Linked DNA regions of Algoriphagus machipongonensis. The protein of the gene in region 2 interacts with the protein of the main gene of each other region in a pairwise test. Links are inferred from orthologs where the notes say so. Each region holds a gene or a part of one and is shown on either strand. Other genes may lie near its edges. The genes, in order: ALPR1_RS01590 and ung.

Evidence for each region.
Region 1: the proteins of ung (region 2) and ALPR1_RS01590 interact in binary tests that used the Escherichia coli proteins (3 or more experiments, as listed by UniProt). The link is inferred for Algoriphagus machipongonensis from one-to-one orthologs.

The regions. Positions count from the first base shown.
Region 1 is NZ_CM001023.1:342,696-358,474, forward strand. Bases 6,878-9,633 are described here. They hold ALPR1_RS01590 (nucleoside-diphosphate kinase), read right to left. Parts: upstream 8,589-9,633; coding sequence 8,166-8,588; downstream 6,878-8,165. Other genes in these bases: nirB (nitrite reductase large subunit NirB), read right to left, coding at 6,878-7,859; ALPR1_RS01595 (DHH family phosphoesterase), read left to right, coding at 8,776-9,633. Outside these bases: ALPR1_RS01555 (nitrate reductase), read right to left, coding at 1-171; ALPR1_RS01560 (MFS transporter), read right to left, coding at 276-1,700; ALPR1_RS01565 (response regulator), read right to left, coding at 1,836-2,498; ALPR1_RS01570 (sensor histidine kinase), read right to left, coding at 2,557-4,368; ALPR1_RS01575 (DUF4202 domain-containing protein), read right to left, coding at 4,372-4,953; nitrite reductase small subunit NirD, read right to left, coding at 4,965-5,342; more of nirB, read right to left, coding at 5,349-6,877; more of ALPR1_RS01595, read left to right, coding at 9,634-9,810; ALPR1_RS01600 (FKBP-type peptidyl-prolyl cis-trans isomerase), read left to right, coding at 9,862-10,785; ALPR1_RS01605 (FKBP-type peptidyl-prolyl cis-trans isomerase), read left to right, coding at 10,831-11,382; ALPR1_RS01610 (FKBP-type peptidyl-prolyl cis-trans isomerase), read left to right, coding at 11,389-11,934; ALPR1_RS01615 (methyltransferase family protein), read right to left, coding at 11,952-12,542; ALPR1_RS01620 (NAD(P)-dependent oxidoreductase), read left to right, coding at 12,575-13,780; deoC (deoxyribose-phosphate aldolase), read left to right, coding at 13,790-14,455; ALPR1_RS01630 (Na/Pi symporter), read right to left, coding at 14,452-15,558. UniProt on the Escherichia coli protein: Major role in the synthesis of nucleoside triphosphates other than ATP. The ATP gamma phosphate is transferred to the NDP beta phosphate via a ping-pong mechanism, using a phosphorylated active-site intermediate.
Region 2 is NZ_CM001023.1:1,523,160-1,538,994, reverse strand. What follows is about bases 8,280-11,091. They hold ung (uracil-DNA glycosylase), read right to left. Parts: upstream 10,111-11,091; coding sequence 9,448-10,110; downstream 8,280-9,447. Other genes in these bases: ALPR1_RS06595 (class I SAM-dependent methyltransferase), read left to right, coding at 10,677-11,091; apaG (Co2+/Mg2+ efflux protein ApaG), read left to right, coding at 10,172-10,558; lepB (signal peptidase I), read left to right, coding at 8,334-9,410; dapB (4-hydroxy-tetrahydrodipicolinate reductase), read left to right, coding at 8,280-8,318. Outside these bases: ALPR1_RS06655 (RNA polymerase sigma factor), read left to right, coding at 1-59; ALPR1_RS06645 (hypothetical protein), read right to left, coding at 527-934; ALPR1_RS06640 (CTP synthase), read left to right, coding at 1,544-3,160; membrane protein insertase YidC, read left to right, coding at 3,203-5,002; ALPR1_RS06630 (ParA family protein), read left to right, coding at 5,287-6,069; ALPR1_RS06625 (ParB/RepB/Spo0J family partition protein), read left to right, coding at 6,073-6,984; ALPR1_RS06620 (DUF5683 domain-containing protein), read left to right, coding at 7,042-7,593; more of dapB, read left to right, coding at 7,596-8,279; more of ALPR1_RS06595, read left to right, coding at 11,092-11,339; ALPR1_RS06590 (class I SAM-dependent methyltransferase), read right to left, coding at 11,328-11,918; ALPR1_RS06585 (hypothetical protein), read left to right, coding at 11,945-12,874; rpsF (30S ribosomal protein S6), read left to right, coding at 13,005-13,376; rpsR (30S ribosomal protein S18), read left to right, coding at 13,373-13,624; rplI (50S ribosomal protein L9), read left to right, coding at 13,664-14,107; ALPR1_RS06565 (hypothetical protein), read right to left, coding at 14,167-14,412; ALPR1_RS06555 (EcsC family protein), read right to left, coding at 14,861-15,580; ALPR1_RS06550 (M14 family metallopeptidase), read right to left, coding at 15,711-15,835. UniProt on the Escherichia coli protein: Excises uracil residues from the DNA which can arise as a result of misincorporation of dUMP residues by DNA polymerase or due to deamination of cytosine.

The DNA.
Region 1 (15,779 bases), 1.2 Mb from region 2 along the record:
ATTTACTACGTAGTGAAGGTTCATCCCTTTACTACAAAGCATCCCTTGGTTTACAGGATGGTTTTGATCTCCCTCTACCAGGACTTTATCTTTTTGATCAATGCTTGCCACGATTCCGCAACCGACACCGCAATAAGAACAAGTGGTTTTTATTTTTTTGCCAAGATTCACAGGTGAATATTTAGATCAATTGATTAGCGCTTTAAAATTTAAAATAGCTCCTTGATAGCTAGAAATCCAGTTTCAAGGAGCTTATTTATTGGATTTAGAATTATTTATTTCTCAACTCTCACAAGCTCTGGGGTCAACTTTTTTAATTCTATTTCAGCTTCTTTTTCATCTTCTGTACTAAATCGAATGATTAAGGTAACTATACCTGCTAGGACGATGCAGGAACCTATGATCAAATAGCCAGATGATACTGCGGAGGCGGCTGCGGCTGATTGAGCCGCGGCAGCAGCTGTAGCTCCTAATGTTTCTGAAGCTACTAAAGCGGCTTTCTCTGCCACAGCAGACTTAGAACTTAAGAAAAGTGCGGCAAGAAAAGCTCCGAAATTTCCTCCGGCTCCTACGATTCCAGAGATGGAACCCACGGCTTTTCTATTGATAAATGGAACAACCGAAAAAGTGGCTCCTTCGGCCATTTGAACAGATAAACTAAAGGCAATCAGAAGGGCAATTCCTACATATAAACTGCTCGCTAATGAAAATGCGCTTAACATCACCCCCTCGATTACCATGATGACAGCCAAGAAATATACCCGACCTTTCAAACCATTGGTTTTACCGAATTTATCTCCAAAGAATCCTCCCAGTGTTCGTGCAAAGAGATTCATTAATGCAAAGGAGAGTACAATGTTTCCTGCGGTGATTCTTTCCAACTGAAATGTATTTTGTAAGTAATCATCCATGGTTCCATAAACCGTAAGTTCTATACCGAAGCATGCTGCATAGACGATAAATAAAACCCATACTCTGTAATCTTTTAGGGTTTCTAAAAAGCCAACTTTGTCTTTTTTGATTTTAGGTAAGTCCACACCTTTGGCTTCCAACTCGCTAAAGTTTCCTTCTGGGGTGTCTTTTGTAAAGAAATAATAAAGCAGACCAGTCAAGAAGCAGACAATACCTGCGATAACCATAGAATATCTCCAAGCATCTCCTTCTGCGATACCAAAGCTAATGACGATGGCTGCAATGATAGGCATCCCTAATCTATTGGCTCCACCCCCTAAATTTCCCCATCCAGCTGAGGTAGCGTTAGCAGTTCCCACCACATTAGAGGCAAACATCAAAGAAGTATGCACCTGAGTGATGACAAAAGAAGCCCCAATAAATCCAGTGAAAAGACGGCATAAGTAAAACTGCATTGGGGTCTGAACCAAACCACTAAGTATTACCGGGATAGAACCTAAGACCAAAAGCCAGGTATAGCATATCCTAGGACCGTATTTATCGCACAGTTTCCCTATCAAGAGTCTGGCAAAAACAGTTCCTGCCACTGCTAATACTGTTGCATTCCATTTTTGTGCTGGTGTCAAGCCTAAATCTTTGACGACATCAGGCATGAATGGGACAATCCCAAACCATGCGAAAAAACAAATGAAAAACGCCAACGAAGTAATCCAAAAAGTTCGGATTGGAACACTACTGATATCTCTGAGATTCAATCGTGTTGCTTTGTGTGAGATGAGATGTTTCATTTTACTTAATTTTATCTTGAATAAAAGTAAGTAAAAATACTTATTATCTAAAGAAAGTACGTAAAATATTTAGTAAAAAAATTAAAAAAAGCCTTAAATGGTCTTTTAAGGCTAGTAAATATACGTATTAAATACTTAGATTAAGTGAAGCTCTTTGGATTTGTTGGTAAGCTCTACCAAATTTTTCACATTGAGTTTTTTCATCAAATTAAAGCGATGGACTTCAGCAGTTCTTTTACTGATTTTTAATTCATCAGCAATTTCATTATTCCCTTTCCCTTTGAGAATCAAATCCAAGATTTGTTTCTCACGATTCGTCAGTGCTGCAAGCTCTTCAGAAACCGGCTCTTTCTTCTGCTTAGGCTTAGGTGTTCCTCCTACAAAATTATTGATGATAATGGCGGAGACATCTCCGGAAAAATACTTTCCTCCGTCTTTGATGCTGTTCAAAGCCTTTAAAAACTCGGATTTAGACGATCCTTTAAGTAAATATCCATCTGCTCCAGCTTCAATGGACTCTAGAACATATTCTTCTGAGTCATGCATGGAAAGGACTAATTTTTTTATTTCTGGGTATTCAGCAGTTAATTTTCTAACAACCTCTATCCCATTCATGTTTGGCATTCGGATATCAACAATCAATAGATCAGGCTGTCTTTTCGAAATGACTTTCAAAGCTTCGATCCCGTCTGATGCCTCATCAATTACCTGAAAACCAGATTCATTTTCTAAAAGTGATTTAATACCATCGCGAACCAATTCATGGTCATCAGCAAGGACTATTTGTGTGGGATTCATGGGCTCTAAAGTTAATACGTAGTAAAATAAGCAAATTTACGTATAAAAGGCTAGTGAATTATTGCAAAGGGACGTTCAAGGTTACTCTTGTACCCTCGTTTTCAGAGGAATTGATAAACAGTCTTCCATTGATGTAATTGATTCTTTCCTGCATAAAAGTTAGTCCCATTCCGCCGTCCTTATCTGGCTTAGCTTTCAATTTCGATTTGTCAAATCCTTTGCCGTTGTCATCTACAATGATGCTTAGCAGTTTTTCGCTATGGGAAATAGTTACGATGATATGAGAAGAATCTGCATACTTGATGGCATTGTTGATGGCTTCCTGGGTGATTCTATACAAGTTAATCTCCACCAATGAATCAAGCCTTTGATTAAAATCGGTCTTATTGAAAAGAACGATGTTTTTATCCGTCAATTTTTCCAGTTCCTGGGTCAATTCTGTCAAAGCTGGAACGATCCCGTAATCTTTCAGTTCTGGAGGGGTAAGGTTAAAAGTAGCAGTCCTTACCCCTTTGATGATATTACTCGTGAGTAACTTCAGTTTTTCTATTTTTTCGGCAGCAGATTCGGGATTTTCTAGTTCAACACTCTCTAGCAAGTATTTTAAACCTGTAAGCATTTGACCGATACCATCATGGATATCTTTAGCAATCCGGTTTTGCTCATTCTCTTGATTTTCTATAATCTGACGGCTCAACACTTTTTGTTGAAGCATCTTTTCCTCAAAACTTTCTTTGGTGAGGCGCTCCACCTCGAGCATGGCTTCTTTACGCTTGGTGATATCAAGACAAACAATAATCAGTTCGGTCTTATTTTCTCCTGCATTAAAAGGTAGCATGGAGAAATCCAGCCATATTTCTGTGCCTTCTTTATTACACGCTTTGATTTCACCTTGCCAACCTGATTTTTTGTTTTCGGAAATAATCCGATCTACCATTAACTGTTCATTTTCATTAATGGAAATCAATTCTGAAAACTTGGCATTCAGGTTTAGCTTTTTGGCTTGAAGGAGTCTTGCAAACTGATCACCCATATGAGTCACATATCCCTCAGGAGTTACTCGGGCAAAAAGCAAGATTTCGTCCATGGCCTGACTTAGAGCTCTCAGTTCACGAACAGATTTTTCTTTGGATTGAGAAAGCAAATCAGCATCCTTGGCCATTTTGACCGCTTTTTTCTCTGCTTCCATGAGTTCTCGAATGCTGTTTTTCATCGCTTTTGCCGATGGCCAAAAGATGATCAAAAACTCTCCTAGCAATACAAGCAAGGTGAATATGGTAATGCCAATTTCTAGCTTTCTTAATTTGGATACTTTTGCTTTGGCTTCATTGTCGTATTGATCGACAATTTTTTCCATTTGTTTCAAAAATGCAGATGCTGCCCCTTGAAGTTTCTTCAATTCCTGATTGACCAAAACAGAATCGGGAGATGGCTTTTGGGATAGTAAAATCAAAGATTGGGTAGTAGTGATCACTTGATCAAAAGTAGGCTGGATTCCAGCAAACATTTCTGAGATTTCAGGGCTGTTTTCTGCTTCTAAACCTAACTTTTCATCCCCAAATTTTAAAGCTTGATGCGCCATCTCCCATTCCGCTTGCGTGGCATGAATATTTTCAATCAATGGCTGTTTTGTGGAATCTGATTTATTGAGAGTCAGCAAAAGTACCTCTTTTGTCAATTTTTGACTGAGCATTCGTTGCCTACCAGCTACATTGATAAGTTTACTATCGTCTTCCTGATCGTTTAGATAGGTACGAATTAAAAATTGGCTAGTCAGTAAGGAAATAGCGATGGCGCCTAAAGCGATGATGTATAAACGCCGGAGCCGATTAAAAGTATACTGATCTAAAGTTTTGGTATGCTGAGCCATTATTTATTCTAACACTGCTTCTTTTATGAGTTGCAAGCTTTCGGGAGAAAATGAAATTTGTAATGCGGCCTTATGGCCTTTTTCGGACATTTTTGTCCAGGTCTTTTTTAAGATGTCGATGATTTTTTCCTTTTCATGTTTGGCTGCAAAATCTTCAAAATAATGCTCCAGAAAAACCAGGCAAATGACATCCTCTAAGGTTTGGGTTTCCAAATCCGATTTTAGATGTTTTTTGCGAATCAAATGGGTTACTCTATCAATAAATCCTTCATCATACCCGACATCAGATAATAGTTTGGAAGTAATGTCTGCATGCATTTTTTTCAGTTCTTCCCTCCATCGCAAGTATCCAACTCGGTCCATCGGGTATTCTGATCTTGGAATTTTCCACCTGCCAATATGTTGTGCTCTAGCAGCAATTTTTAGATGTTCAGGAGCATTGGGGTCAAAGGCCTCCAATCTTTTGCTCATTCGTATGGAATAGAGCAATTCTTTTGCATACTGATGTTCCCCAAGGGTTTCATTTACAGGGTCCTCGGAATTGATCGCGTCGATTTTAGCAATTGCTTTATTAAAAATGGTCATGTGAAATTGGTTTAATCCGCAAAACCAATATATACATTTCCATCTTCTATTTTGACGGGATAAGTAGCAATGCTATAATCTTCTCCATTTAAATTGCTTCCATTTTCTAAGGAAAAGGTCTTCTTATGTAAAGGGCAAGCTACTTTTGGGATTCCTGAAGCATCTCCAATCATCCCTCGAGACAGCACCATTTCCATTTTATGAGGGCAAAGATTCTGGCAGGCATACCAAGTATCGGTGCGCTGAAAATAGTAAACTGCTATTTGTTTTGATTTGTATTTGATACAGCCTCCACCATTCGCTGGAAAATCTGCAGCTTTACCCACGGACACCCAATTGATAACCTCGTTTTGAGCTACAGTTTGATATGTTTTCAATAATTCTTCCATAATTTCTTACCAGGGTTTTGGCATTTTTTGATCTCTCATGGGGACAAAAACTAAGCGGTCATCGGTTTCATCCGTGTTGACAAAATGCTTGAAGCGTTTCATCATTTCTGGGCTTTCTATCGCCTCCTTCCATTCACAGGCATATCTGTTGACCAATTCTTCCATCTCATTTTCTAATTCTTCTCCTAATCCCAAAGAATCTTCCACTACTACTTTTTTCAAATAATCAATTCCACCTTCAAGTTTATCCAACCAAGGAGCTGTTCTCATCAATGGAGCGGCAGTTCGGATGTAATAAATCAAAAAGCGATCTAGGTATTTGATACAGGTTTCATCATCTAGTTGCGAAGCTAATAACACCGCATGTTTAGGTGTAGCCCCACCGTTTCCACAGACGTAGAGGTTCCATCCACCTTCCACGGCGATGATTCCAAAGTCTTTTCCGCGGGCTTCGGCACATTCTCTAATGCATCCAGAAACTCCACCTTTTAATTTATGTGGGGATCTTAAGCCCTTATATCTTTCTTCAATTCTGATAGCAAAACTTACTGAATCGTGCATTCCATACCTGCACCAGGTAGAACCCACGCAGCTTTTGACAGTTCTTAAGGATTTTCCATAAGCATGACCACTTTCGAATCCAGCATCAATAAGCTCCTGCCAAATCAAAGGCAGCTCGTGAAGTTGGGCTCCAAAAAGGTCGATTCGCTGGCCGCCGGTGATTTTGGTGTAGAGGTCGTATTTTTTGGCGACCTCACCTAAAACCATTAGCTTATCAGGTGTTATTTCACCTCCTGGAACCCTCGGTACGACTGAATAGGTGCCATTTCTTTGGATGTTGGCAAGGAATCTATCATTAGAATCTTGGATAGGGACTTGACGATTGGCAGTTTCCATAAAGATGCTGGCAAAAATGGAGGCCATTACTGGCTTACAGATTTCACAACCATGGCCTTTACCATATTTATCCAATGCCTCATCATAGCCTCCGATTTTGTTGATTTTGATTAAATCATATAATTCTTGACGGCTGTAATCAAAATGTTCGCAAACAGTCTCTTTGACTTCTTGCCCTAAGGATTTTAAGGTTTCATTAACCAAGTCAACCACCATAGGCTTACAGCCACCGCAGCAGCTAGAGGCTTTTGTACTTTGGACTACTTCTTTGAGGTTGGTACAAGCTCCGCTTTTTAATGAATCACAGATTGCTCCTTTGCTTACCGCTTCGCAAGAACAAATTTGTGCGCTATCTGGCAGGTCCAGAGCAGAACCCATAGTTGAAGAGCTTCCTTCACCTCTAGAACCTAGAATGAGTTCTTCTGCATCTTCAGGAAGTGGAAGGGAATTGATGTAGAGCTGGAAAAGTGAATTATAATCTGAGGCATCGCCTACGAGAATCCCTCCAAGTAATTTTTTGCCATCTTTGGTGATGTTGATTCTCTTATAAATGCCTTTTTGTTTGTTTTCATAGGTAATAGCTGTAGTCTGCTCATCGTCAATAAAAGGGTCACCGAAGGAAGCTACTTCTGTTCCTACTAATTTGAGCTTGGTAGACATATCGATGGTAGGACTCATTAATTTATCCCCACCAGTAATTTGATCCACTGCTACGCTTGCCATTTCATAGCCTGGTGCTACCAAGCCATAAATGCCATTATTATATAATGCGACCTCTCCAATTGCGTAAATTGAGGGGTCTGAAGTTTGCATCTTGTTGTTTACTTCTATTCCTCCTCTGGAACCTGTGACGATGCCTGCGCTTATTGCCAGCTCATCCCTGGGCCGGATCCCGGCAGAGATGACAAGCATGTCGTAAGAAGCTTTCTCCTCATCATGGAATTCAATTCCAGTCATTTCATTTTCTCCAAGAATTTGTTTGGAGTTTTTGCTTAAATGAACGGAGATTCCAAGGTCTTCGATTTTAGATTTGAGTAGGTCACTGGCCGCCTGGTCTAGCTGCCTTGGCATAAGTCTAGGAGCAAATTCAATGACATGTGTTTCCATTCCCAGTTCTTTGGTAGCATTTGCTGCTTCAAGACCTAAAAGGCCTCCTCCGAGAACAGCTGCTTTGAATCGCCCCTTGTTTTTCATTTTATGGGCATATTCCTCTATTCCTTCCAAATCTTCGATGGTCCTATAAATAAAAACACCTGGCTTAGAAACTCCTTCCAAGGGAGGTATAAAGGGAGAAGAACCTGTCGCTAAGATTAAATAGTCGTAGTGAAAAGCTTCATTTTTATGAGTTAAGACCAGTTTGGACTTTGGGTCGATTTCTGAAATCATTTCAGAGGTTCGTAACTCAATATCATTTTCCTCATACCATGCTCTTGGAGCAAGCAATAGTGGTTCGGATGACTTCAAAGAAAAATACTCACTTAGATGTACTCGGTCATAAGCAGGTCTTGCTTCCTCACCAAATACTACAATTTCAAAGTCAGATCGATTAGCATGAGCGGCTAGTTTTTCACAAAACTTATAGCCAACCATTCCATTTCCTACGATTATTACCTTTTTCATGTCTACGTAAATTAGACTCAAATATAAGTAAAAATACGTATATCAAAATAAAAACCTTAAAAATAATAAGTTGGAATACGTAATGTTATTTCCTTGAAATTCATGAAATATGGGTGTATCGAGGCTTAAATGCATATTTAAGCAACTGGGAATGATTCTATGTACTAGTAAGTAAATAAAGTATAAATACGTATATAAGGAGTAAAATCTTCTCAGGCTAGGAGGGAAACAAAAAAAAATGAGATTGACAAAAATCAAAAAAGGCACCCCCGAGGAGGTGCCTTAAAGAATCGATTGGGTAACAGATTATGCGATTCTTTCAGTTTGTGAGAAGAAGAATGAGCCTTCGATAGCTGCATTTTCATCAGAATCAGATCCGTGTACTGCATTTGCTTCGATAGATTTAGCAAAAATCTTTCTGATAGTACCTTCTGCAGCATCAGCTGGGTTAGTAGCACCAATTAATTTTCTAAAATCTTCTACAGCATTATCTTTTTCCAAGATAGCAGCGAAAATAGGTCCAGAGGACATATAAGCGCAAAGATCTCCGTAAAAAGGTCTTTCTTTATGAACTTCGTAGAATTTACCTGCAAGAGTTGGAGTCAATTGAGTAGCTTTCATTGCTACGATTTTGAATCCAGCTTCTTCAATCATTTTAAGGATGGCTCCTGAGTTACCAGCTGCAAAAGCATCCGGCTTGATCATGGTAAATGTTCTGTTTGTTGCCATGGGTTTTGTATTTACATTGGTTTATTTCGGGCGCAAAAATAGGAGAATTATATCCATCTTCCGAGTTTTATAAATTATTTATCTCATATCAGGCTTATTTTCAAGGAAATGCACAAGTTGGGATTTGTCAAAAAATTACTGACCTTTGCGACTTACTTAGAGCCAAAGGGCCGCTAATTCTAAATAAATGGAAGCATTAGCCTCATTTAAGAAAAAGATTTCATCCCCCAAAAAAATATTCATTACCACACATGTCAAGCCCGACGCGGATGCATTGGGGTCTTCATTAGGTATGGCAAATTACCTGATCAAGAAAGGGCATGATGTAAGTGTAGTGACTCCTACAGATTATCCTTCCTTCCTGAATTGGATGAAAGGCAATGATGACGTGCTGGAATTTAATAAACCAGAACATCAGAAAATTGCTACCAAGAAGTTAGAGGAAGCTGATATCATCTTTTGTTTGGATTTCTCTGTGTTGCACAGAGTTAATGAACTGGGAGAAATGATTCGGAATTCAGATGCATATGTGGTTAACATAGACCATCATCAAGATCCCGAAGATTTTGCAGATTTTGAATATTCCAGCACGAAAGCTGCTGCTACTTGTGAACTTGTTTACGAGTTGATCGTGGAGCTGGGGGATAAGAAATTGATCGACAAAGACATTTCAGAATGCCTATATGCAGGTATCATGACTGATACCGGTGGGTTTAGACATCCTAATACCACCAAAAATGTTCACCTGGTTGTTGCCGAGCTAATAGAACTCGGTGCCAATGGATCCCAGATTGCCAATTGGATTTATGATTCGAATTCAGTCAACCGATTGAAATTTATCGGATTTGCGATCAGCAGAAGATTGGTGGTAAGGGAAGATCTTCATACTGCCTACTTTGCGATCAGTAAAAAAGATCTTAAAAAATATCAAAGCCAGACCGGGGATACTGAGGGATTGGTCAATTATGCATTATCTTTGGACGGCATAAAAGTGGCTGCCTTGTTTTCGGAGCGAGAAGATGGGATTAAAATCTCATTTAGATCATCCAGTGAAGTTGCTGTTAATAAGTTTGCAGCAAAATATTTCAATGGAGGAGGACATAAAAACGCTTCCGGAGGAAAGTCAGACCTTGGTTTAAAAGAAACTGTAGAGCATTTTGAAAAATTGGTGGAAGAAAATCAAGATGAGCTTTTTGCTGCTGAGACTGTCAGCGCAGAGTAAAGCCAGCTTAATTCCTACCAAAAAAGATAATTTGAAAATCACTTTAATTTTATGAAAAACAACAGAAGCCTATTGGCTATCCTAGTGCTGATGCTTGGTACGTCTATCCTTTCCTCTTGTCAAAAGAAGAAAGTAACCGAAAAAGATGGGATTGAATACACCTTTATCAAAGAAGGAGATGAAAAAGCTCCCAATGGTGAGTTTCTTCTTTACAACCTGAAGATTGCGACTGCTGATGATTCTGTGATTTACTCAACCGATAATCAGCCTTTTCCAGGTTATATGATGGCAAATGACTCTGTCAAGCCTACGAATGGAATGGACGAGATTTTCTTAAATCTTCGCAAAGGTGATAGTATTGCTTTTGAATCTACTGCTAGCATTATTTTCGGCCCAAACACACCTCCTACTTTAGAAACTACAGATGTGGTAAAAGTAAATTTGGGAGCATTTGATATTATGGACCAAACAGAAATTGAGACATTCTTTAATGAAAGAATGGAAGCAGAAGAAGGTAAAAAAGCTGAGCGAAACAAAGAACTTTTGCTTGAGCAGGAAAAAACTATTGAAGCATATGTTGCGGAAAAGGGTTTAGATGCGAATAAGACTGAGAGCGGTCTTTATTATGTCATCGAAGAAGAAGGAACAGGAGATGCCGTTACTGCAGGTGCCACTATGCATGTAAACTATGCTGGGTATTTGTTAGATGGAACTATGTTTGATACTTCTATTGAAAACCTAGCTAAGGAAAATGATATTTTCAATGAGAACAGACCTTATGAGCCTCTACCTGTTAACGTAGGAATGGGTCAAGTAATCCCAGGTTGGGATGAAGGTTTACTTTTATTGAAAAATGGATCAAAAGGAAAATTCATTATTCCTTCTCCACTTGCTTATGGAGAGAACGGTGCTGGAGCTATGATTCCACCAAACTCCATTTTGGTATTCGACGTAGAAGTTACAGGTGTTGAATAAAAGTTCCGCTCGGAATTAAGAGACATTTAAAACTATACCAACAAAATGAAAATTAATCTTTATCCCGTATTTGCACTATTGCTATTGAGCACTTTGATGATTTCTTGTGTCAGTGATCAAGAGTCAGCTCAGGTCATTTATGATCGAGATATTGCAGCAATCAATGATTACATCGAGGCGAACAACTTGACCAATGTCAAGGAGTACAATGACCCAACTTATGGCATCCGTATTATCTGGCAAGAAGTTTCTGATAGCGGCGTTGAAATAGAGTTAGGTGATACGCTTGTTGTGGATTATACAGGAAAGTTGCTGTCAGATAGAGTATTTGATTCTTCTATCGAGACAGTGGCCAGGGATAACAATATTTACACTTCCTCCAGAGAATATATTCCTTTGAAATTCAGATTGGGACTTGGTTCTTTAATCTTTGGATTTGAATATGGAATTGCTCAAATGGAAGAAGGAGATAAAGCAACCGTGTTTATTCCTTCTGATTCAGGATATGGTAGAAACTCCAATGGAGATATTCCAGCAAATTCACCTTTAATTTTCGAAATGGACCTTAAGGAAGTGATTCCAGGTCCGACAGAATAATAATCAATGAGATACCTTCCTATAATACTTCTCTGCCTATTTTTCGGACTCATGAGCTGTGAGCCAAATAACCCATTCAATACAGGTCCTGCCTATGATGTGGATGGCAATCTGGCAATTGACTCTGTGAAAATAGTATCCTATTTGGATACTGCCCAGATCGATAGTTTATATAGGATCCATGATCCTTCCGGAGTGGTAATTATCGTTCAGGAGGAAGGAGAAGGTTCACGTCCGATTGGAAGTACTGTGGTTTATACAGATTACATCGGTACGCTGATGGAAGATGGATCCTTGTTTGACACAAGTATCAGATCTGTAGCCCAAGACAGTGATATATATGATGAGGATAGAGATTATTCAGTATTGAGTTTTGTACTAGGGGCTGGCCAGGTTATTACCGGCTGGGATATTGCCTTCAGAAGACTACGCCCTGGAAGTAAGGCTCGATTGGTAATCCCATCTCCTTATGGCTATCGAGACCAAGAAAGGTTTAAGATACCCGCCAATTCAGTTCTGATTTTCGACGTAGATTTCAAAGGAATAGATTAATAAAAGATAAAGAGGGCTTAGGCCCTCTTTTTTTTGAATATCCTGGGAAAGAAAACAGGAACTTCTTTCTGATATTTTTGATAGGCCTCCCCAAAAGTTGCCAGCATATTTTTTTCTTCATAATAAATCCCAAAGGGAAGGTATACCAATAGACATAGCAGGTGGATCAATGAGGTAAGCTGTCCAGCGACAAAAAGATAGCCAATAAAGATTAAGACTAGCCCTACGTACAAAGGGTGTCGGGTTCTGGAATAAAGTCCTGAAGTAACCAAAGAAGGTTGGCTTTCGGGAGTACTAAGCCCCAAAAATTTCTTAAGTTGAATTTGTTTGCTTGACTTGATCGCTATGATTGTTCCGAAAGTTGCCAAAAGGTACCCAAAATAGGTGGTAAGAGGGCTTAAAGGGATGATAAGCTGACTTGGAAACATGGCCGAATAAATGAGAATCCAGGCAAAACCAAGAAATGAAAATAAAGAATAGAAAAGACGGTATCTTTTCATCCGACTTGGGGATACAGCTTTTAGATTTCTTTTTATCTTGGCAGAAGCGAAGAGGCTGTGTAAGAAATAAAAGATACTCCAAAAGAGTACCAACCATGCATAGTCCATTTGTAGTATGATTACCCGATAACCTAATTTTTATGAAAATCGGAATTATCCGTGAAGGTAAAAACTTTCCCGACCGGCGTACACCATTTATACCTGAGCAACTTCAATATATCCAGAATGGATTTGAAGGACAATTTACTTTTCAGGTGCAGTCTAGTCCCCATCGATCTTATTCAGATCAAGAATATGCGGAGGCAGGTATAGAAGTGGTGGATAATCTTCAGGAATGTGATGTGATTTTTGGGGTTAAAGAGGTGCCTATCTCTGATTTGATGGAAGGGAAATCCTATTTCTTTTTCTCTCACACCATCAAAATGCAGCCGTACAACAGAAAGCTACTGCAGACTATTCTAGAAAAAAATATTCGCTTGCTGGATTATGAAGCATTAAAAGATGAATCAGGAAAGCGAGTGGTAGCTTTTGGAAGGTGGGCTGGAATAGTTGGAGCTTACAATGCTTTTTGGACTTATGGAAAAAAAACTGGACTCTTCGATATCAAAAGAGCTTTTCAATGTCAAGATCGAAAAGAACTTCATGATGAATTGAAAAAGGTGCAGCTTCCACCAGTAAAAATCGTGGTGACAGGTTCCGGAAGAGTTGGAAATGGAGCAATTGAAATTTTAAAAGAACTTGGGATTAGAGAAGTCTCTATCCATGATTTTCTTCATCAGTATTTTGAAGAGCCTTGCTTTTTGGTTTTAAAATCGGAGGATTTTAATCGTAGAAAATCCGATGGAGGATATGATAAAGAAGAGTTTTATAGCTTCCCAGAGAGGTATGAAAGCCATTTTATGAAATTTGCTGAGGTCAGTGAGATCATGATTTCCACTCATTTTTGGAATCCAGGTGCTCCACGATTATTTCAATTGAATGAAATCGATAACCCGGATTTTGCCATTTCTGTGATAGCGGATGTATCCTGTGATATCCATGGATCTGTTCCTACCACCTTGCAAGCTTCAAATATTCAAGAACCAGTATTTGACGTTGAAAGGGAGACAGGAGAAGTTATTGAGGCTTTTGGAAGCCAAACTAGCATTTCTGTCATGGCGATAGATAACCTTCCTTGTGAATTACCTAGAGAGTCAAGTGCAGCTTTTGGCAAGCAATTAACCCAATGGGTCATCCCTGAATTGAATAAGGAGTTTTCACCTATTTTGGAAGGAGCTACCATCGCGAGAGATGGGGACTTAACTTTGGAGTTTATGTACCTCAATGACTATGTAAAGGGGGTATAAATTGTCACTATGAAAAATTTTCAAAGATTTTTAGAATCTACCCTTCTGAGTGCTACGATGAATGAACAAGAAGTGAATAGCTTGGTTCGTGAGGCAATTGAAGAGCAGTTTGTCGGGGTATGTGTTCCTCCTTTCTGGGTCAAAAAAGTTAATAGAGAGCTTCAAGAAGAAGATATTCAATTGGTCACAGTTATAGGCTTCCCTTTTGGCTATACTGATACTGGAACCAAGGTTTTTGAAACAAAAGAGGCGATACGGCAAGGGGCAGATGAACTTGATCTGGTTTGGTCTCAGACGGCATTTCATTCAGGGATGAATTGGCCCAAAATCGAGATTGCCCAGATTTCAAAGATTTGCCATGAGGAAGGAAGGATACTAAAAGTAATTATAGAAACTGCTAACCTCACAAAAGATCAAATGAGGGATGCTTGTTTGATTTGTCAGGATGCAGGAGCTGATTTCGTTAAAACATCGACGGGTTTTGCATCAGGCGGAGCCAAAGTAGAAGATATTCAGATCATGCGATCAACGCTTTCTTCCAATGTGGGGATTAAGGCCTCTGGGGGAATAAAAACGTTTGATTTTGCACAGCAATTGATACAAGCCGGTGCTGATCGAATTGGAACTAGCTCAGCCAAGAAACTCCTCGAGGAGTGGAGAAACCAAATACTTTAGGTGCTGAAGTAAATCAGCAAAAATGGAATAATAAAGAAGGTCAGTAAGATATATGCAAAGCCGATGAATCGAGTTTGTACTGACTTTCTCCCCATATATTTCGCCAAGGTGACAGGAATGTTTCTAATTCCCGGAAAGGGTAAAAAGATTAATGCTCCAAAGAAATTAAATAGGAAGTGGACGAAGGCCAAGGCAATGGCTGCTTCGGTTTTATAGATAGCAGCAATGGCAGCGGTGATGGTCGTTCCAATGTTTGCTCCTATGATAAAAGGGAATGCCTTTTTTAGCGAGACTTTTTTATTGGCTACCAAAGGAACCACCAATGATGTGGTTACCGTGCTGGACTGGACTGCCGCTGTAAAAAAGGTCCCATAGATGAATGCCAAGTAGGGCTTTTTAAACACCATGTTGTTGATGCTTTGAAAGCTGTCAAGGACAAAAGCTTTATAGACGGCGGAAGAAAGCAATTTGATCGCCCCAAAAACCAAGAAGATAGCAATGACTAAAGTCAGGAAGGGGATCTGTAAAACTTCCGAAATCCACTCTGTCAGGGGTCTGGTGAATACTTTGTTGTATCCAAATCCGCCAGAGTAACTTTCTCCTGTTAGGAATAGGGAGGCAAGTTGATGAGCAATTTTTGATAAGAATTTAAAATATAGCTCTAAAGGAAAGAGGATTGCCACAGTGATAATATTGAACAAATCGTGCAAGACCCCTGCGGATATAGCTCTTTTAAAGTGTTTCTTCTTCATGATATAAGAGAAAGAAACCAATGTAGAGGTTAGGGTGGTACCAATATTTGCTCCCATCACCATAGGTACCGCCTGTTCCAAACTGATATTTCCCGCAGCGACTATGGCTACAATACTGGAGGTCACTGTAGAACTACTCTGTAACAGTGCAGTCATCAGCAAACCAATGAATAAACTGACGAAGGGGTTTCGGGTAGCCATTAAAATGTTGCTGGCGACAGAATTATTGAGCTGTCCCATGGCCACCGTCAACAGATCAATTGAAAAAATGAATAATACGATAGCCAAAAGCATTAAAATAAAGCTTTTTGGCTTGTTGGCTACAGGTTTTTCCTGATCTAATAAGTCCATTCCCTAGTATTACCCTTTACAGATTAACAAAACTTTTGGGCTCTTATTACAACTATAAACAAGTAAACCCAAATTTTTATTAAAATAATTGGCAAAAGTTGAAATTTTTTTGCGATTTGCAAGAGAAAACATGAGGAATAAAGAAGAATTTGCCCTTACTTAACAATTTCTTAACACTCTAGGAAAATTATCTTCCTTAATTTTGGGCTCCAAAAGAAAAA
Region 2 (15,835 bases):
AAAACATGTTAATCTCCTTGCAGAAATTCACAAAGAAAGAAATTTCCCATTTGCTATGAATAATTTAGATTCAAATATGAATGACCAGCAAATAAGAAACTGGATTAAGGAAGCAGGGCCTGAAAATCTCTCAAATGATTTTCACTTGAAAGTCCTGTCAAGGATAGAGAATGCACATTCGTTTCAATATAAACCTGTAATTTCTCCACTGGGACTCAAACTAATAGCGTCTCTAATTGTGTTTTTGGTACTAATGACAATTTTGTTTATACCAAATGACAATAGCTCATCAACTTTATGGAATCAAATTCCAGACTTTGGAAGTTCGTTTACAATAAAATCAATTCCACATATAAGTTTACCGAAAATTCATCTTGGTCCAATATTCAGCACTTCGATCTTTTCATTTACTTTATTATTCCTAACCTGGATATTATATCAATCCAAGAGATTTAAATTAGGGTAATAAAAAAAGACAACCGATCGGTTGTCTTTTTTTATTTAAACTTATCAAATAATTAAAATATCAATTTCTCAACCAATTGATGAATGTTTGATAGCCAACACCTATTTCTCTTGCGAAAGCAGCTTTTGTCTTTTTACCTGCAGCTTCAACCTTTTTCCATTCCTCTACAATCTTACTTTTTTCAGCATCTGTAAAAGTTCTTCTTTTACCAGTTTTTACTTTGGAGGCCCCTGATCCATTGATTAAGCTAATCAATTCATTTAAATCATTTAGGAATTTCCCATCCATTAAAAATAAGCCTGCAGCTTCTAGTTTTTTAATAACTTCAGTTTTTGGATCCACAGGAGTAACAGCGATTCCTTTTGATGCTGCCTCATGTAAATCTATTTTATCACCATCTGCAGTAACGTAAACAAACCCTTCACTTTTTTTCAAGTCGCTGATAGACTCCTTAATCAAATCTTTCATATAAAATTATTCATTTGTAAAATATCCTAACGCAATATATATAATAATGTGAAATCAAAAGAAATTTAATAAATGATTTTTAGGGATTTTTATATAAATTTTATTTACCCTAAAACTTAAATTATAAAATCAATGATCTTCATAATAGACCCTCTACCTTAAATTATATTTATCAAACATTCAATCCCCAGAATGGACGGAGGCAATTCCCCTCATTATTTTTAATTAAATATTATTGAAAAGAATGAAATAAATATTTCCCAACTAGTTTTTTAAATAAAAGTATAATAAAAACACTTTTTTTGAGTTGGAAATCAAAAACCCACCCTCATCCATCAAATATTTTAAATAATAATCAATTGCCATCATTTTCATCAATAAACCTCTTGTTAAACGATACATTTAGATAGTCAAATCGTCATACACAAATTTTTGTTTCACAATGATTTAGCAACTTTAAATACATTGAAAAAAAAGACACCTAATCATTTAGATCATTAAATTCTCGATTTTATTAAAATCAAAAGAACAAAAAGTCCCTTAATCGGGAAAATTCCGTAATTTTGAGCCCCATAAGAATTCAATCAATTTCATCCTGCCTTCATTCTTATGGCCTCATCTACAAAATACATATTCATTACAGGAGGAGTCACCTCCTCTCTCGGAAAAGGAATCATTGCCTCATCACTAGGTAAGTTACTACAATCGAGAGGGTTTAAGGTAACCATCCAAAAATTCGACCCCTATCTAAACATTGATCCGGGCACACTTAATCCCTATGAACATGGGGAGTGCTACGTGACTGATGATGGAGCTGAGACAGATTTAGACCTTGGTCATTACGAAAGGTTTCTAAACGTCACTACTTCTCAAAACAACAATGTGACGACAGGTAGAATTTATAATAATGTCATCACGAAAGAAAGGAAGGGAGAGTTTTTAGGAAAAACTGTTCAGGTAATTCCTCATATCACAGATGAGATAAAGTCCAACTTTTATAAATTAAGCGAGGATAACAAATACGATGTTATCATTACAGAAATAGGAGGTTGTGTGGGTGACATTGAGTCATTGCCTTTTATTGAAGCTGTAAGACAAGCACGTTGGGATTTAGGACCAAATAACTTCCTGGTTATTCATTTGACCTTGATCCCTTACCTGAGTGCAGCAAAAGAGCTTAAAACAAAGCCTACACAACATTCAGTGAAACAATTGCTAGAAGCTGGTATCCAACCAGATATCCTAGTATGTAGAACAGAACATCATTTACCTTCTGATGTCAAGAAAAAACTGGCTCTTTTCTGCAATGTGCAGTTAAACTCAGTGATTGAAGCAATGGATGCCGATTCCATTTATGATGTTCCTTTATTGATGAAAAAGGAAAAACTTGACGAAAGAGTAATGACTAAACTGAAGCTTTCGTCAAAAGAAAATACTGATCTGGAAAAATGGAAAGACTTCTTAGGCAAATTAAAAAACCCAACACAGGAAGTTACCATTGGTTTGATAGGAAAGTACGTTTCACTTCCAGATTCCTATAAGTCCATTATAGAAGCATTTACCCATGCAGGAGCATCCATTGAATGCCATGTCAATTTGAAGTTGTTGTCTTCAGAGGAAATCAATACCGATAATTTTAAAGAGAAATTGGTTGATTTGGATGGAATACTGGTTGCACCAGGCTTTGGAGAAAGAGGTTTCGAAGGAAAAATTGAAACCGTAAAATTCGCCAGAGAAAACAAAATCCCATTTTTAGGTATATGCTTGGGAATGCAAGTAGCAGTAATTGAGTTTGCCCGCAATGTACTTGGCCATACCAAAGCTAACAGTACAGAAATGGATCCAAATACACCTCACCCAGTGATCGCTTTGATGGAAGAGCAAAAGAAAATCGATCAAATGGGCGGAACAATGCGTTTGGGTTCGTATGCTTGCGACCTGAAAAAGCCAAGTAAGTCATTCCAAGCTTACGGAAAATCAAAAATTCAGGAAAGACACCGTCACCGTTATGAGTTTAACAACGATTTTCTTCAAGAAATGGAGAAGAACGGAATGCTTGCTACAGGAAAAAATCCAGATACAGGACTGGTGGAAATTATCGAACTAAAGAACCATCCTTGGTTTGTGGGCGTACAATTTCACCCAGAGTATAAAAGCACTGTATTGTCACCGCAGCCTTTGTTTGTAAGGTTCATTCAAGCTGCGATCAATAATAAAATTAAGTAACACTTTATTACGGGAACAGTATCCCGAATCTATCCTTTAATTATGGACAAAAATCAAGCGACAGGTTTAATTCTCTTCGCAGCAGTAATTTTGGTCTACTCCTTCTTTTTTGCGAGTGGGCCTGAAGTACCAGTAGAGGAAGTGGAAGCACCTGCTCAGACAGAGACTGTACAGGATGTAAAACCGGCAATGGAAAGCCAAGCGCCAGTAGAGAATGATAGTATGATTTCTCAAGCTAATTTGGCAAAATTTGGTGCATTAGCAACATTAGCTTCCGGTGAAGAGCAGTTGGTGACTTTAGAAAATGATCTGATCAAAGTTTCTATTTCTACTAAAGGCGCCTCAGTAAATGAGGTAGAGCTTAAAGAGTATAAAAGCTGGACTCAAGAACCTCTTCTCCTAATAGATAGTGAGAGTTCTAAAATGGCTTTTAGTTTAGAAAGTAACACAGGGAGTGTTAATTTAAATGACCTGTATTTTAATCCTTCTCTAAACTCAAGCCAAGATGAAGAGGGGAATGCGGTACATACTTTAACCCTAAGTGCTGGAACAGAAAGTGGTGAAATTATTCAAACTTTCACGTTAAAAGATGGAAGCTATGAGGTTCACAAGTCTCTTAAAATAGATCGTTTCTCCAATTATTTTACGGGCAACTCGCTGCAGTTTACTTGGGCTGATCAGGTTAGAAAGCAGGAAAGAGACATTGGTGAATCAAGAAGAAAAACTCAAGTCAATTACTTCTTGGCATCAGATTCCTATGAAAACCTGGGAGTTGGAGATGATTTAGAACAAGAGCAAGTTGCTGAGCCTGTAAAATGGATTGGTTTTAGCCAACGCTTCTTTACCGCAGGAATTATTGCCGATGAAACATTTCAGGATGTAAACCTGGCACAAAGTACTCCTGCCGACAGTTCTTTTGTCAAGTATATGGAAACCTCTTTGAGCATCCCATTGAAAGACAATACAGCTTCCTTTAGATTCTATTTTGGTCCTGACAACTACAAAGGATTGAAAAAAGTCACTGAAGGTTTTGAGAAGAATGTAGACATGGGTTACTTCTTTGTAAGCTGGGTAAACAAATACATCATCGTTAACCTTTTTGCCTTCCTGGAGAAGTTTTTCTCTAATTATGGTGTGATCATTATTTTGATCGTATTAGCTATCAAATTAGCGCTTTCACCACTTACCTATAAGTCTTATGTAGGAATGGCGAAAATGCGTGTAATCAAGCCAGAAATTGATGAGCTAAAAGAAAAATACGGGGATGACCCAACGAAGATGCAACAAGAGCAAATGAAGCTCTTTGGGAAACTCGGAGTAAGTCCAATTTCAGGGTGTTTACCTATGGTACTTCAAATGCCGTTTTTGTTTGCCATGTTCTTCTTCTTTCCGAATGCAATCCAGTTGAGACAAGAGTCATTCTTGTGGGCAAATGATTTGTCTACATATGACACCTTCTTCAACCTGCCATTTACGATTCCATTCTATGGCTCTCATGTCAGTTTGTTCACCTTGTTGATGACAGTTTCTCAAATTGTTTACACCAAGTTCAACAATCAATTGACCACAGCTACGGGCCCAATGAAGAATTTGGGATACATCATGCCTGTGATGTTTATGTTTATCCTAAACTCCTACCCTGCTGGTTTGAGTTTCTATTACTTCGTTTCCAACATGGTGACTTTTGGTCAGCAGGCGGTAATCAAGCTTTTTGTAGATGATGATAAGATCAGAGCGAAAGTGGAAGAAAGTAAGAGAAAAAATGCCAATAAGAAGAAATCTAAATTCCAGCAAAAACTGGAAGATGCGATGAAGGCAGCAGATGCCAACAGAAAAAAATAAAGAATGAGGGAGCTTAAATGGCTCCCTTTTTTCTGACCAAAAATCCAATCTCCCTTTTCTAGATTAAATCATTTTGATAAAAATTTCATATCTAGAAACAAAATAAAAAATGAGGAGTAAACTGAATAAAAGCTTTGAAAAGGGCTTTTCACTTCTATTCCAAGACTAATTGTAAAATACGGCTGGGAAGAACCGAAAAGCACAACGGAAAAAATCCCGTTGATCAGCCAGAAAAGAATTGATTTTGCTTAATATTGGTATTCAATTACCCGAGAAAAAATAACATGGGAAAAATCATTGCCATTGCCAATCAAAAAGGTGGGGTGGGGAAAACCACAACTGCGATGAACCTCGCTGCAAGCCTTGCTGTACTGGAATATAAAACCTTGGTGATCGATGCAGATCCTCAAGCCAACACTACTTCAGGCCTAGGCCATGACCCAAAGTCTATCAACAGCAGTATTTACGAATGCATGGTAGATGAGGTCAACATCAAGGATATTATCCTTAATACTGAGATGGAATACCTAGACCTTGTACCTTCTCATATTGATCTAGTGGGTGCGGAAGTAGAGATGATCAACCTAGATAATCGGGAGGAAAAGATGAGAGGTGTCGTTTCAGACATCAAAGACAGCTATGATTTCATCGTCATTGACTGCTCTCCCTCCTTAGGTCTTATTACCATTAATGCACTAACAGCAGCAAATTCAGTAATAATCCCTGTCCAATGTGAGTATTTTGCTTTGGAAGGGCTTGGTAAATTGTTGAACACCATCAAAATCATTCAGACAAGGCTAAACCCTGATCTGGAAATTGAAGGTATTCTTTTAACGATGTATGATGTAAGGCTTAGACTTTCTAATCAGGTGGTAGAAGAAGTAAGAGTACACTTCAAGAACATGGTTTTTGAAACAATTATACCAAGAAATGTACGTTTGAGTGAAGCGCCTAGCTTTGGACTGCCAGCAATCGCTTTTGATGCTGATGGCAAAGGAGCCGTAGCTTACCTCAACCTAGCCAGTGAGATTGCTCAAAAAAATGGCCTTCAAAAAGTGAACAGTTAATTTATGTCAGACAATAAGCCTAATCGAAAAAAAAGTGCCTTAGGAAGGGGCCTTGGAGCCTTGCTGGAGGATAGTCCTGCCAAGCATAAATCTGAGGAAATTTTACCGGAAGTTGTAAAAACTGGGATTTTTGAAATTCCTTTGGAAGAAATTCAGGTAAACCCATTCCAACCTAGAGTTCATTTCGATAAGGATGCTTTGGGCGAATTAGCTGAGTCTATTAAAGTCCAAGGAATCATTCAGCCCATCACGGTAAGAAAGCTGGACACCAACGAATACCAGTTGATCTCTGGTGAGCGAAGATTCCAAGCTTCCAAAATTGCTGGATTAACTCAAATTCCTGCTTACGTAAGAACTGCCAATGACCAGCAGATGCTGGAAATGGCTTTAATTGAAAATATTCAGCGGGAAAACCTAAATGCATTGGAAATAGCCCATTCCTATCAAAGACTTTTAGCGGAATGTGATTTAAAACAAGAGCAATTAGGAGACCGTGTAGGTAAAAACAGAACTACTGTAAACAATTATTTACGACTCTTAAAATTACCTCCTACTATTCAGGCAGCCATCAGAGATCAACAAATCTCAATGGGTCATGCCCGAGCTTTGATCAATGTGGAAGATGTAGATAAGCAACTTGCCATATTTAAGAAAGCCGTAGAAGAGGAATTAAGTGTTCGTAAAGTAGAAGCTCTTGTCAAAGCTTTGAATGAAGGTAAGCCTGAAAAGAAGACGGAGCCAGATCTAGATCCAGTGAAAAAGTATGAGATCAGCAAAATCCAGCAACGTTTAGCTTCTCATTTTGGAACAAAAGTTTCTTTGAAATCGGACAAGAAAAATAAAGGCGAGATCAAGATTCCTTTTAACTCCAACTCAGACCTCAATAGAATTCTGGAAATCCTGGAAATAATTTAACCCTTGAAACCCTTAAAATTTCATAAAATTCAAGTTCTTCAAGCCCCATGGATCCTCATGGGACTTTTGGTTTTATGCTTCTTTGTAACTTGTCCTGTAAATGCGCAAGAAGCAGAAGTTGAGACCAAACCTGTAAAAGTAAAAAAGGAACGTCCCGATTATTCCAACCTTCCGAAAGATCCTAGAAAAGCAACGATTCTATCTGCAATCCTTCCCGGGGCTGGGCAAGTTTATAATAACAAAGCTTGGAAAGTACCGATCCTATATGCTGGGTTTATGACAGACATCTATTTTATAGGATTTAATAATAGAAGGTACCAGGTCTTCAGGCAGGCCCTTTTTGATTTTGACGATGGGATCACAACAGAATTCCCTAATTTAAATCGGGATGGTTTGGTGAGAAATGTGGATTATTGGAGAAGAAACCGAGACCTTTGCATACTTTTGTTGGCCGGCATTTATGCTTTAAATATCATTGATGCTAATGTTGATGCCCATTTGTCGGGATTTAATGTATCTGAGGACCTTTCCTTATCGGTAGAACCTCATGTAGAAACATTTTCTTCGAGAAACAATTCAATGGGTTTTTCTTTAAAACTGAATTTCTAAAAATGAACATATTATTGCTTGGCTACGGTAAAATGGGCAAAATAATCGGGGAGATTGCCGAATCCCGAGGACATTCTATTGCTGGCAAAATCAATATTGATAACCAAGATGATTTAAAGCAATTAGATCCGAAAACTATTGATGTTGCTATTGAATTCAGCCAACCAGAAGCTGCCTTTGGAAATATTTCTTGGGCATTGAATAACGACATCCCAATAGTCGTAGGCACTACCGGGTGGTTAGATCAAAAGCCGAGTATAGAAAAGCTGGCCTTAGAACAGAACGGAAGCTTCTTTTATGCTTCCAATTTTAGCATTGGCGTAAACATATTCTTCAAAGTGAATGAGTTTTTGGCAAAACTAATGAACGAAACAAGCGGATATAATCCCAGCATTGAAGAAATTCACCATACAGCAAAAAAGGATGCTCCTTCCGGAACAGCCATAACCCTAGCTGAAGGTGTACTCCGTAATTTAAAAAGTAAAAATTCCTGGAATCTGGCTGGTGAAACAAAAGGAAGTGATTCTTCATTGGAAATCACGTCAAAACGAATTGATCCAGCTCCGGGCACACATATTATTAGGTATAAATCTGACATAGACGATATAGAAATCAGTCATACAGCACATAGCAGACAGGGTTTTGCTTTAGGAGCTGTTATGGTCGCAGAATGGATCCCAACAAAGAAAGGGGTGCTTTCTATGGATGATTTTTTATCTTTCTGAAATATTTAATTTAAGATGAGCAAAACTAAAAAGAAAAAGTCCCCAACCCGTGAATGGGTTGACGCTCTGGTATTCGCTGTAGTAGCGGCAAGTTTGATTCGCTGGTTGCTATTAGAGCCTTTTACGATTCCTACTGCCTCAATGGAAAAATCTCTTTTAGTAGGGGATTTTCTATTTGTAAGTAAAATGCATTACGGAACTAGAATCCCAAAAACTCCACTTCAGGTACCTCTGACACACCAAAAAATCTGGGGGACAGAAATCCCTTCTTACAGTGATGCTATTCAACTCCCCTATTACCGCTTACCCGGTTTTACTGATGTACAAAGAAATGATGTGGTGGTGTTTAACTATCCGGTAGAGTTTCAGTATCCACCTGACCTTAAGACGAATTATATCAAAAGAGCCGTTGGAACGCCAGGTGATGTCATCGAAATCAAGTTAGGTGAACTCATCGTAAATGGAGAGCAGGCATTCAAGCCAGAAGAAATGCAGTACTCTTATGATGTAATTTCTAATAGGCCTCTTAACCCTGATTTTTTTAAGGAATATGGTGTCAATCAAGAAAGTTTTCTCACGTTTTCAGATGGCTCAGGTTATTTAGTATTTGCTACAGATGAGGTTATTTCAAGACTTGAATCTTCCCCAGTAGTTACTTCTGTAAATAAAAGAATAGAAAGAGCAGGTCTAAGAGACAACACTATTTTCCCGCCTAACACGGATTACAAGTGGAACCGAGATAATTTTGGCCCATTAAAAGTACCTACCGAAGGTGAGACTATTCAATTGACTCAGGAGAATTTGGAAAAATACTTCTACACTATCGAGCATTATGAAGGTCATGACTCTGTGGTTTTGCAGGATGGAAATTTGTTAATCGATGGACAAAAGGTAGACTCTTATACTTTCAAGCAGAATTACTACTTTATGATGGGGGACAATCGTCATGATTCCCTTGATTCAAGGTTCTGGGGTTTTGTACCGGAAGATCATATCGTTGGCAAGGCATGGTTCCTATGGCTTTCTTTGGATAAATATGAATCCATGTTTAATAAAATAAGATGGAGTCGATTCTTTAAAGGAATTGATTAAAACATAAAAAAAGCCGGTTTTTAGACAGGCTTTTTTATTACCATTTGATTGGTTCTTTCCCCTTCGAAAGTAGGTATTCATTTGTTTTAGAGAAATGCTTACAGCCTAAAAAACCACGATGTGCTGAAAGAGGACTAGGGTGAGGTGCTTTCAATATCAGATGCTTGGTCTCATCAATCAATAGGGCTTTCTTTTGAGCATAGGCTCCCCAAAGTAAAAAAACTACTCCCTCTCTTTCTTTTGAAATAACTTGAATTACCTCGTCGGTAAATTCCTCCCAACCTTTTTTCTGATGTGAACCTGCCTGATGAGCACGCACCGTCAATGTTGCATTCAAGAGAAACACTCCTTGGTCTGCCCATCGAGTCAAATCTCCATTGGGAGGTAAATCCAAACCCAAATCAGATTTAAGCTCTTTTAAAATATTTAGTAAACTGGGAGGAAAAGGAATCCCGGGCTTCACAGAAAACGAAAGGCCATGAGCTTGGCCAGGACCATGGTATGGGTCTTGCCCTAATATCACTACTTTCACTTCATTTAATGGACAATGCCAAAAAGCACTAAATATCTCTTTCCCAGGGGGAAAAACCTTATCTTTAGAATATTCGTCTTTAACAAAAGAAGTTAATTTCATAAAAGAATCTTTTAAGAAGTGATGTTTTAAAGCTTCTTTCCAAGATGATTCAATTTTTATGTCCATAGTTTACTATATTGATTATCCAGTTTTCAATTGTATCTTTACTTTTTAAATCCAAAACGTCATGGTCACGGCTGTAACAGAAGGAATACAAGTAAGTGTTGAAGTTACCTATCAGGCGGAATTTTCCAGCCCACATCAACACCATTTTGTTTTTACCTACAAAGTAACAATCCTAAATAAAAGTCCCTATACCGTTCAACTATTGAAACGGAAATGGGAAATTTATGATGCTGCAGAAACTGTCAAAACTGTAGAAGGAGATGGCGTGGTAGGCCAACAACCTATCCTTGAAACCAACGAGTCCCATAGCTATGTTTCAGGTTGTAACTTGAAATCTGGACTTGGCAAAATGAAAGGGGTCTATTATATGGAAAAAGTGGTCGACGGCAAAAGTATCGAGGCACAGGTACCTGAATTTCAAATGATAGCCAATATTTTCCATAATTAATTTGCTTCGAAAGGCATATCCGATTCTAGCTTTTTTTATCCATTGGCTAAAAAAAGAGGATGGATACTCTCTCCAATCACCATTTCTTTTCAAAATTTATCAAAGCCTCAAAGCATTTTTGATAGATAAAAAACAATCCGATCTTGAAATTGAGGATTTCAGACAGGAGTTGTTAGCATCCCAAAAAATCATTGAGGTTCTTGACTTAGGTGCTGGCTCCAAAAAAGTCAATACTCAGGAAAGAAAAATTTCTGATATCACCCGATACAGTACAAGTAGTAGGAAATTCTGCCAATTGTTTCAATTTTTTTGTAGCAAGACTCCAAGCCAAAATGTATTTGAGCTAGGAACCTGTATGGGGATCAGCACACGGTATTTATCAAAAGTAGTCAAAGGTGATCTTTTCACTTTTGAAGGTTCTGAAAGTATTCAACAAATCGCTCAGACTAATTTTCAAGGCAATAACACTCATTTTTTACTAGGAGATATAAAAGACACGTTACCTTATCAGCTGGAAAAAATACAACAACTAGACTTTGCCTTAATCGATGCGAATCACACCTATGATGGGACCTTGTTTGCCTTTAGCGAATTGAAAAAAAAATCTTATTCAAAGACAATTATTATTATTGGAGACATCCATTGGTCTTCGGAAATGAATAAAGCTTGGGAGGAAATAAAAAGAGATCCTTCGATTACTTTAAGCTTGGATTTCTATGAATGTGGCGTCCTGTTTTTTGCCAGTCCGGGAGAAAAATCTCACTATTTATTATCCTTTTGAATTTATCAATCTAATAAATGCCTCTGATCCAGCCCTTGCAGGAATGGAATTATAACATTCCTCCATTACATCTATTTCGAAGGAGTTATGAAAAAGTTTTTGGTACTCCTTAATTCCCCCGCCAAATGGAGGGCCAGGTGAATTAAATTCTTTATTAAATAATAGACCAACAAGCTTCCCTCCTTTCAAAAGTAATTCACTCATTTTCTTTACGTATTTTGGTCTAAGACTTGGATTCAAAGCACAGAAAAAAGTTTGCTCCAAAATCAAATTATAGCTTCCATGATGTTCGAAAAAATCCCCATGATGGAGATTGCTACTGGGAAAATTGGGGAACTTATCTTTAAAATTCCTCAAAGGCTCCTGAGAAATATCCAATACATGAACGTTTGAAAACCCCGATTGGAAGGCATAATAAGCCTCATAGGCATTCCCCGCCCCTGGAATAAGAATTTCAACATCCTTATTTACAATTTGGTCTAAATATTGCACAATAGGGGTAGATGGAAAACCAATATCCCAACCTGTCAATCCAGATTTATAACGTTCGGACCAGTATTTTTCGTCTAACTCAGCCATAATTTAAAGCCTTATTACCAAATACTATGAGCACAAATTTCGAGTCAGAGCCCACAGAAAAGAAAGACCAAGGTAAAAATATTATCATCATTGTATTAGTACTTCTAGTGATAATTAGTGGGATTAAACTCTACACAGATTATATAGACAGAAGTAAAAAAACGGAAGAGATTCTACTTCTATCTACTGAAAATAATGAACTCAACAAGCGTTTGGATTCTGTTACTTACCAACTCGACCTTCGAATTCAGGAAATAGAAAAATTAGGGGGTGATGTAGAAGCGTTAGAAGAGGTAAGGGATCAGTTGATAGCAGAAAGAAATTCTGCACGTCAAAGAAGCTCGAATGAGATTGCTGCTTTGAATGAGAAAATCAGAAGTTATGGAGGATTGATCGAAGAAAAGGACCAAGAGATCCTTCAACTTCGAGCAATGAACCAACAGCTTTATGCTGAAAACCAAGACCTCAAAACAACCCAAGCTGAAATAGAGCAAGAGGTAGCCCAATTAAATATCCAGAAGGAAGACCTCCAGGCAAAAGTGAATATAGCAGCAATGCTAAAAGCAGAAGATATTAATATAGCTGCGATCAATTCAAGAGGTAAAGAGAGGGTTGAGACCACAAAAGACTTTAAAAATAGACAAATTGAGCGGATAAAAGTAAGTTTCAATTTTGTTGACAATAAAGTAGCAGAAAAGGGACCTAGAAATGTTTATGTTCAAATATTAGCCCCAAATGCCCAGCCTATTTTCGATGTTGCGAAAGGTTCCGGAACGTTTATGATGGATGGAGTGGAAGAGTTTTATACTGTGAAGCAAGACATCATATTTGATAATACAGAGCAAGAACTCACCTTTTATTATGAAAAAGGATCTGATTACACATCAGGCACTCATGAAGTACGAATATTTGTTGACAATTATCAGATTGGCTCAAAGACCTTCTCGGTAAAATAATCACCACCTCCTTCGGGAGGTTTTTTTTTGGATTTCTTTCCCTAATTAGTTTACAGAACCATTTGGAAGACAAAGGTATTTCTTGTACTTTTGCGGTCTGTTTATTCAAATTCCTTAAACACATTTAAAAATGTTCCAAAGAAATTACGAGACGGTATTCATATTAACTCCCGTTTTGTCTGATGTTCAGATGAAGGATACCGTAGACAAGTTTGTGAACTTGTTAAAAGAAGAGGGAGCAGATGTTATTAATGTGGAAAACTGGGGTCTTAAGAAGATGGCTTACACTATCGACAAGAAGACAACTGGATTCTATGTATTGGTTGAGTTCAAGGCCGATCCTACCGTCATTAGCAAATTCGAACTAGAGTTTAGAAGAGACGAAAAAGTGATGCGATTCTTGACTACTGTTTTGGAGAAGCATGGAATTGCTTATGCCGAAAGAAGAAGAAAAGGAGAGTTTAACAAAAAAACTGAAGCTAAGGAGGAGCAAGCCAAATGACATTAATTAATGAGCCAATCAACAGAGGCGAAAACAGAAAGAAGTATTGCCGATTCAAGAAGCATGGCATCAAGTACATCGACTACAAAGATCCTAACTTCTTATTGAAATTTGTAAACGAGCAAGGTAAGATCCTTCCAAGAAGACTTACAGGTAACTCTGCAAAGTATCAGAAGAAAGTGGCTAACGCCATCAAAAAAGCAAGACATTTGGCTTTGTTGCCATTCGTAACAGATGGATTGAAATAATTCGGTCTTGTATCGTCCAATCAAAAAAGATCATTACAAATGGAAATCATTCTAAAAACAGACATCAAAGGTCTTGGCTATAAAAACGATATGGTTGAGGTGAAGCCAGGTTATGGAAGAAACTACCTTATCCCTCAGGGATTTGCAGTTTTAGCAACCGGCTCAAACAAAAAAATCCTTGCCGAAAATATCAAGCAAGCTGCTCACAAAGCAGAAAAAATCAAGACTGAAGCAGAAAACATCGCTGAACAAATTGCAAAATTGACCTTAGAGATCAAGGCAAAAATCGGTGAATCAGGTAAAATCTTCGGTAAAGTGACTACCCTACAAATTGCTGATTCTTTAGCAGCAAATGGTGTAGACGTAGACAGAAAGAAAATCTCTATCAATGGCCCAGTAGATGGCGCTGGAGAATTCACCGCTGAGGTGGATCTTCATAGAGAAGTAAAAACTGATGTGAAATTCGTAGTAGTAGGAGAATAATCTCTGCTATTTCAATTGATACTAAAAAGGCTTGCCATCTGGCAAGCCTTTTTTTATGCTTAATTCAAAGACTTCTCCAGTTCCTCAATAAGTTTTTTAGAAACCGCTCTGGAATTCTTCTCCCTCGCCTCCTTAAATATGGAAATCACTTCCTGAGATTTTTCAATCACCCCCACAGGATTTTGATCGTATTTAAAGCTATTCCAACACCAATCTAATTCAGCAGCCAAGGAACCTCCAATACTCAATTTTTCTAATTTTAGAATTGCCTCTGGAATTGTTTTCTCTAATTTTTCGATTTTCATAACATTAGTTAATTAGTGGTTTAATATTTTTGAATAAATCTGACTATATATTTTCAATAAGTCAATATATATGTAAAAATATTAATGATTTAGAAATTTATTCGTAACAATAGTGACATTATCACAATAAAACATTCAATCATAAGCCCTTCATTTCAAAAGGAGGCTCCTCTGCTATACTTTTAATTTATTTATAGCTGAAATAAAGGAGGTTAAGAGAATACTTGAAAAAACTTTTTATTGGAGTTTGGAAAAAAAGAATCGAAAATCTACCTTTGTGACACTTTAAGAGATACCCGAAAGGAAATCAATTAAAACTGGTCTATGGTGTAACTGGCAACACGTCTGATTTTGGTTCAGAAGAGTCCAGGTTCGAGCCCTGGTAGACCAACAAAAAAAGCCTTGTACATCTTGTACGAGGCTTTTGCTTTTTCATAAGGTAAAACCTTTAAGATTGTAAGATTCGAACTCTAAAGGCGTTCATAGCAGTCTTCCCGAGATGCTCTGTCAATCGATAGTTAGCAATGGCTCCTACACCCGCTCCTATTACAGGGATCAATTGCGCTAGTTTAGCCAAATCAATATAATCCCGATAGTCTAATTGAAAAGTCTTCCAATCAAATTCATCGAAATTTTCAGGTAAGGAATCTTGAAAACTTTCCCAGTTCTCTATCTTCTCAACCAACTCATTCCTCCTTTGTTGGGATGAAAAAGCCAATTGAAAAACGTATAGTAAAAATAAACGCTCTTTATATTCCTTCGTATCGAAGCCATAAATTGAGGCAATATCAAAAAGCATTTTCATCTTGATCGTTAGAAATGCAGGGAAATCAGCAAAGCCAAGCAAGATCCCTCCTGCACCCGTAATAGCCCCTTCAGCAGATGCGGTATTTCTATACCATTTAATTCTATTTCTGATTTTATCCTCTCGTTCTTTCAACTCCAATCCCTTGCCAGACTTGGGTCTTATTAATGTTGAGCCAGATATCACCAACTTCACCATATTCTCTATGGCAACTGTTATGGCTTTATGGATTTTTTCAGGTATCCAACTATTGATTTTACCCTGAACACCATGAGTCATTTTCCCCATGATTCCGGCCTTCTTTTTCATTTTAAAAAGCCAGAGACTAAGTTCAGCCCGTACGTAATGTTGGTAGGAATCCATGGAAGTTTATTTATACACCTATACTGGATCAAGTATCAATAAGTTGCATCTTATTATCAGACAAGAAGAATAGATATAAAAAAAAGGTCCTTTCAAGAAGAAAGAACCTTTTTCACCTATTCTAATTTAATTATTTGTAAAGCCCGTTAAATAACATTTTGAATGTTCCGTGAGACTGTGCTCTAAACGTAATCTCCGGTCCAAATGCGTATAATTTTCCTGACCCTATTTGCGCTTCAAATGCGGTGACACCAT